DNA from 2 places in the Faecalibacterium sp. Marseille-Q4164 genome. Region 2 is predicted to be linked to the other one. Evidence: predicted binding sites of a transcription regulator. Region 2 holds the regulator's gene; the other holds the start of a gene.
What was found. Region 2 encodes HrcA, which represses chaperone genes, less so after heat shock. Its sites were predicted from a motif close to TGTTAGCACTCNNNNNNNNNGAGTGCTAACA; they were not measured.

Region 1: the regulator HrcA is predicted to act here: its motif matches at 1,170-1,200, upstream of htpG (molecular chaperone HtpG).

What each region holds. Positions count from the first base shown of each region.
Region 1 is NZ_JAFREJ010000002.1:348,951-352,362, reverse strand. Features, by position in the region: gene J3352_RS04845 (HD domain-containing protein) at 25-531, opposite strand; gene J3352_RS04840 (hypothetical protein) at 568-999, opposite strand; gene htpG (molecular chaperone HtpG) at 1,287-3,215, shown strand; gene J3352_RS04830 (5-bromo-4-chloroindolyl phosphate hydrolysis family protein) at 3,315-3,412, shown strand, end outside.
Region 2 is NZ_JAFREJ010000005.1:77,104-80,515, forward strand. Features, by position in the region: gene J3352_RS07350 (diguanylate cyclase domain-containing protein) at 1-858, shown strand, start outside; gene J3352_RS07355 (stage V sporulation T C-terminal domain-containing protein) at 948-1,490, shown strand; gene hrcA (heat-inducible transcriptional repressor HrcA) at 1,675-2,748, shown strand; gene grpE (nucleotide exchange factor GrpE) at 2,745-3,374, shown strand.

The DNA.
Region 1 (3,412 bases), on a different contig from region 2:
CATGTGAACAGTGCGGCGGCTTCTTTACCACTCTTCTTCGTCAGCGCCCACCCTTGTGCGGTGGAACATACTCTCCACAATGGCGCAGTATTTATCCGCCAGACAGACGATGACCGCCTCCCGGCAGGTCGGGATATGGCGGAAGGTCAGGGGCCACATGTGGCTTGCAATGATGTTCTGCTCCTTTTTGGTAATGCCGAACACCCGCTGTGCGTTCACACAGGCAGACCCCGGGTGGGAAAAGCCGTGCATCTCAAACAGATGCCGCAGGCCGTGGAAAGAGCCCTGCTTGTGCCAGTCATAGAGATAGAAATCATGGAGGAAGGCCCCCACGGCCAGCGTGGTCTCATCGGCTCCCAAATGGAAGCGGTGGTTGATCCAGCAGCTGACCACGACCACATTCTTGCAGTGCTGGTAGGTGGTCACATCACCGTGCTGGATAAACTCACGCATTTCCTGCACCTTGGGGTGATGGTCGTACTGTTCCAGAATAGCGGACAGGCGCTCCCGTTCCGTTTGTGAAAGCTGCATGGAAAATTCCCTTTCCTTTTGTCAGAAACGCCGGGCTCAGCTCCGCAGCTGAACCGGGTTGGAGCTGCCGAAGTTCTCAGCAGCCGAAGGATTTTCGCGGGTCAGGCTCAGGTCCACCAGATACTGCTTGCCGTCGCCCAGTGCTTCCAGCTCGGCCAGCTTGGCCTCGGCAGAAGCCTTATCCGGGTACCACTGGATGAGGAAGAAGTTTTCCTCCTCCACGCCGTAATACAGCCACTGGCCGTCTGCCCGCAGCAGGTCGTCCAGATGGTCCACCTCGTCGCCGTCGGTCAGGCCCAAGCCCTCCTCGGCGTAGACATTTTCAGGTTCCACCTGCAGCACCTCGATGACCTGAATAGCGCTCTGTAAGTATTCATCCTGCGAAATGCTCTTGTCCGAGCGTTCCCAGCCCGTCAGGAATGCCTGCATCAGCAGGTTCTTCACGGAGATCTCCGGCTTCATTGCCATAACATATTCCTCTTTCCTCGTTTGTTTCCGCTGACCAGTATACGCTAAAAATTGTGAAAGGTCAACTATTTCTTTATGAATTTTTTGTAGCAACGCACAAAAGGCATTTTGTTCCAGTTCATTTCTGAACTTTTTATGAAACCCCTTGATTTTTAACCCGCATCGGTGTATATTAGCACTCGAAAGATATGAGTGCTAAGAAGATGCAGCATCGGCTGCTTCTTTTGCATTGCCGCTCCTTTTGCGAGGGGCCGGATCTGAATACTGTACAAAAGAGGTTTTGTATTATGGCGAAGAAAGAATTTCAGGCTGAAAGCAAAAAACTGATGGACATGATGATCAACTCCATCTACACCAACAAGGAGATCTTCCTCCGTGAGCTCATCTCCAACGCTTCGGATGCCATCGACAAACTTTATTATAAGAGCCTGACCGATCCTTCCGTGGGCATGAACAAGGGCGATTTCCGCATCCTGCTCACCCGCGATAAGGACAATCGCCTGCTGACTGTCTCCGATAACGGCATCGGCATGACCAAAGAAGAGCTGGAGCAGAACCTGGGCACCATCGCCCACTCCGGTTCTCTGGACTTCAAGAAGGACAACAAGGACGAGAACATCGACATCATCGGTCAGTTCGGCGTAGGCTTCTACTCCGCCTTCATGGTCGCCGACAAGGTCACCGTCATCTCCAAGGCATACGGTGCGGATGAGGCCTGGCAGTGGGAGTCCAGCGGTGCTGACGGCTACGAGCTGACCCCCGCTGAGAAGGACACCGCCGGTACTGACATCATCCTGCACATCAAGGACAGCACCGATACCGACAATTACGAGAACTTCCTCGATGAATACGGCATTGTGGCCATCGTCAAAAAGTACAGCGACTATGTGCGCTATCCCATCCAGATGGAGCGGGAAAAGAGCCGCCAGAAGCCCGAACCCGATCCCAAGCCCAAGGACTACAAGCCGGAGTGGGAGACCTACACCGAGCTTGAGACCCTGAACAGCATGGTGCCCATCTGGAAGAAGCAGAAGAGCGAGGTCACCGATGAGGAATACGCCAGCTTCTACAAGGATAAGTTCAACGATTACTCCGACCCCGCCCGCGTCATCGTGAGCCGCACCGAGGGCACCGCCAACTACAACGCCCTGCTGTTCGTGCCCAGCCATCGCCCCTATGATTTCTACACCAAGGAGTATGAGAAGGGTCTGGCTCTGTACGCATCCGGCGTGCTCATTATGGAAAAGTGCGCAGACCTGCTGCCCGATTACTTCAGCTTCGTCAAGGGCATTGTGGACAGCCAGGATCTGAGCCTGAACATCAGCCGCGAGATGCTGCAGAAGGACAACCAGCTCAAGCTGATCCACAACGCACTGGAAAAGAAGATCAAGAACGAGCTGCACTCCATGCTGGTCAACGACCGCGAAAAGTACGAGGCATTCTGGAAGGAGTTCGGCCGCCAGATCAAGTTCGGCGCTTACTCTGATTACGGGATGCACGCTGAGCTGCTGCGCGACCTGCTGCTGTTCTGGTCTGCCAAGGAGCAGAAGATGGTCACCCTGCAGGAGTATGTGGACAAGATGCCTGCCGAGCAGAAGTTCATCTACTTTGCCGCCGGTGACTCCACGGACCGTCTGGCCAAGCTCCCCGCCGCCGAGCTGGTTCTGGACAAGGGCTATGATGTCCTGCTGCTGACCGAGGATGTGGATGAGTTCTGCCTGCAGATCATGCGCAGCTACCCCCGCAAGGATGCCGAGGGTAAGGACGGCACCGTGGAGTTCAAGAACGTCAACAGCGGCGATCTGGGCCTTGAGACCGAGGACGAGAAAAAGGCCGCTGAGGATGCCACCGCCGAGAACAAGCCCCTGTTCGATGCCATGAAGGACGCTCTGGACGGCAAGGTCAAGGAGGTCAAGGTCTCCACCCGCCTGAAGGATCACCCTGTCTGCCTGAGCGCCGACGGCCCCCTGTCCATCGAGATGGAGAAGGTGCTCTCCAAGCAGCCCGGCAGCGAGGGCGTGAAGAGCGACAAGGTGCTGGAGCTGAACATCAACCACCCCGTGTTCGCCGTGCTGAAGGCCGCACAGGAGGCCGGTGATACCGACAAGGTCAAGAAATACAGCAGCCTGCTCTATGCACAGGCTCAGCTGATCGAGGGCCTGCCCGTGGATGATCCCGCCGCTTACGCCGAGGCCGTTTGCAGCCTGATGAAGTAATTTCCTTTCCCACAAATAAATTACCCCCTTAACAAAAGGGTCGTGCTCCGCTATAATAAAGTGGAACACGGCTTTTTTGTTTTAGGAGGATTCTGCCCCATGGAGCCCAGACGCAGCAAACATTTCCTTGCCCACATTCCCACCATTGCCCTGCTGGTAGTATTCGCCATGTCGGCACCGTTGGGTGTTCTGTTTTT
Region 2 (3,412 bases):
AAGAGCGAGATCGAGGACTGGATGGACAACCTGTTCGACTACCTGCAGAAGCATGCGCAGGTGGATGCGGGCACACTGACCCGGGCCCGGCAGGACGTGGCAGAGGGCCGCAGCGGCAGCCTTTCCTACTGGCTTGAGGGCAAGAGCTATTATCTGGTCTACCAGCCTGTGGGCTTTCAGGATCTGTCTATTGTGGGCATCGTCGGCCGTGACGTGGTGGACAGTGGAATGCGGAAGATCCAGAACGCCACCATCCTGCTGCTGGCTGGGCTGTTCTTCTGCGCAGGCATCGTGCTGGTGCACGGTGTCCGCATCGATGCCCGCCTGCGCGTGGAGGAAAAGGAGCGCGCCCTCCGGCAGGAAGGGGAGGCCCGCCAGCAGATGGAGGACCTGGCCAACACCGACGGCCTGACCGGACTGTATAATGAACGCTATTTTGACGCATTGTTGAAAGAAAACGAGCTGAACAGGACACCGTTTGTCCTGTTCTACCTCGACCTTGACCGTTTCAAGCCTGTGAACGACCGTTACGGCCACGATGTGGGCGACCAGCTGCTCAAGGAGGTGGCCAGCCGCCTGCGGGGCTGCGTGCGGGAGAGCGATGCGGTGTTCCGCATCGGCGGGGATGAGTTCGCCCTCATCGTCAACGGAGCCGTAACGGAGGGGTTCTGCAAGAGCCGGGTGGAAAAGATCAAGGCAGCCATCCGGGAGCCTTACCGCCTGAAGGATGCAGAGGTGCAGGTCGGCACCAGCTGCGGCTGTGCGGTCTACCCCTGCGACAGCGACGATGTGCGTGCCATCCGCATCCTGGCCGACCACCGGATGTATGAGGATAAGCAGCGCTCCGGCCGGAGCTGAATGAATAATTCCCTTCCTGTTTCCACAGAATAACCATACTTCACAGAAATCTGGAAGCAAAACCGGAACATGGAAAGGAAGGGAACCTTATGAAAGCAACCGGCATCGTGCGCCGCATCGACGAGCTGGGGCGGGTGGTCATCCCCAAGGAGATCCGCCGCACCCAGCGCATCCGCAGGGGAGACCCGCTGGAGATCTTCACAACAGGGGATGGCGAGGTCATCTTCAAAAAGTATTCGCCCATGGGGGAACTGAGCGGGGTGACGGCCCAGTATGTGGATGTGCTGAGCAAGTGCTTTGCCCTGACGGCCTTTGTCTCAGACCGGGACCGCATTCTGGCGGCATCCGGTGCGGGCAGGCGGGATCTGGCAGACCGCAGCGTGAGCCAGCCGCTGGAAAAGCTGATGGACAGCCGCAAGCCCTACCAGAGCGATGGCAGCCCCGAAAAGGCATTGCTGCCCTGTGAGGGCTCACCCCGGGCGCTGCTGTGCGCTGTGCCCATCATTGCGGCGGGGGATGTCACCGGCAGTGTGGGCCTGCTTACGGAGGACCGCACTGCCCAGCCCGATGCCGCCCAGCTCAAGGCGGTGAACGTGGCGGCGGCATTTCTGGCAAAGCAGATGGAGGAATGATCTATTATATAGGAGAGCCGCCGCAGGGCGGCTCTTTTTTGTGCGGCCTTTATGACAGAATTATGAATCTTTCAAAACTTTTCTGAGAAGCTATTGACAGCGCCGCAAAATTGGATATAATGGTCTTAGCACTCAGGAAGAAGGAGTGCTAAAGAACAAAAAGCGAACGAAGGAGGCAGGCGCTATGACGATGGATGCACGCAAACAGCGTGTCTTGCAGGCGATCGTTGCGCTGTATGGCCTCGAGGGCGAGCCCGTGGGCAGCAGTGTGCTGGCAAACTACTTTGATATGGCAGTTTCCAGTGCCACGCTGCGCAACGAGATGGCCGCGCTGACCAAGCTGGGTCTGCTGGAGCAGCCCCACACCAGCGCAGGCCGTGTCCCCAGTGCCAAGGGCTACCGTTATTATCTGGATCATCTTCTCACCGATGACCAGCCGCTGGACCGTGTGACCCGCGCCCGTGTGGACGCGGTGTTCGCAAGCCTTGACCACGAGCCGGAAAAGCTGGCACAGGGTGCCGCCAAGGCGCTGGCCGCCATCAGCGGCTGCACCGCCGCCGTCAGCACCCCCTGTGCTGAGGATCTCTGCATCGCCCACTACGAGGTGGTGCAGGTGGGCCGCAGCGCCGCAGCGGTGCTGGCTGTGACCACTGCCGGTTATGTCCGCACCCGTGTGGCGCGGGTCCGCACCGGTCTTTCCCGGGAAAATGCAGCGGCGCTTGCCGCCCTGCTCAACCGGAACCTGACCTTTGTGGCTCCTGTTGATCTGTCGCCCCGGCTCCTTGCAGAGCTGTGCAGCCAGATCAGCCCGGAGCTGGTGCCGGTGATCAGCGCCGCCGCCGCCATCCTGCAGGATTCCACCCAGCCCCATGTGTATCTGGGTGGTGAGCAGTACCTGCTGGACTGGCCCCAGCTGGACGGCAAGGTGGGCAGCATCCTGAGCCTGCTGAACGACGAAGAGCAGGCCGCCGCCCTCATTGCACCCCCGGCAGAGCAGAGCGAAAGCATCCTGCTGGGCGAGGATCTGGAACCTCAGATCCCCGGCCTGTGCATCGTGAGTGACCGGTATCTGGTGGGCGGAGGCCTCTGGGGCTCCGTGGCCCTCATCGGCCCCACCCGGATGCCCTTCCAGAAGCTGATGCCGCTGCTCCACACCTTTGCCGATCAGCTTGGCGAAGGAATGAGCGGCAAACGAAAAGATACCCCGCAGGCAGCCGCACCCCGGCGGACTGTGATCTATAAGGAGGACCTGGAATGAGCGAAGAAACAAAAAAGACCCCGCAGGCAGAAGAACCTGCCGTGGAGCCCAACACCGCCGAGCAGGCCGCCCCGGAAACTGCACCTGAGCAGGCAGCGGCTCCCGAGACGAACGCTGAAGCGGCAGACCCCAAGAAAAAGGATGGCTTCTTCAACAAGAAGGCCCGGGAGCTGGAGGCTGTGAAGGCAAAGCTGGACGCGGCTGAGAAGAATGCCAATCAGGCCAAGGATCAGCTGCTGCGGATGGCCGCTGAGTATGAGAACTACCGCAAGCGCTCCACCCGTGAGGCTGACCAGAAGTTCAACGACGGCGTGTCCTTTGCCGTGAACCAGATCATCCCCATTCTGGATACGCTGGAGATGGCGGCCAACGCCCCCACCACCGACGAGAATTACAAGAAGGGCGTGACCATGACGCTGGACAAAGCCGCCAAGGCGCTGAATGCTCTCCATGTGGAGGAGATCGAGGCGCTGGGCAAGCCCTTTGATCCCAACTTTATGAATGCCGTGCAGCAGATCCCCGCCCCCGATGGGCAGGAGAGCGGCACCGTGATCACGGTTTACCAGAAGGGCTACAAGCTGGGCGATAAGATCGTCCGCCATGCCACCGTTGTTGTGGCAGAGTGATTTTGCAAGACCCCGCAAGGGTTTTCAAATATAACATC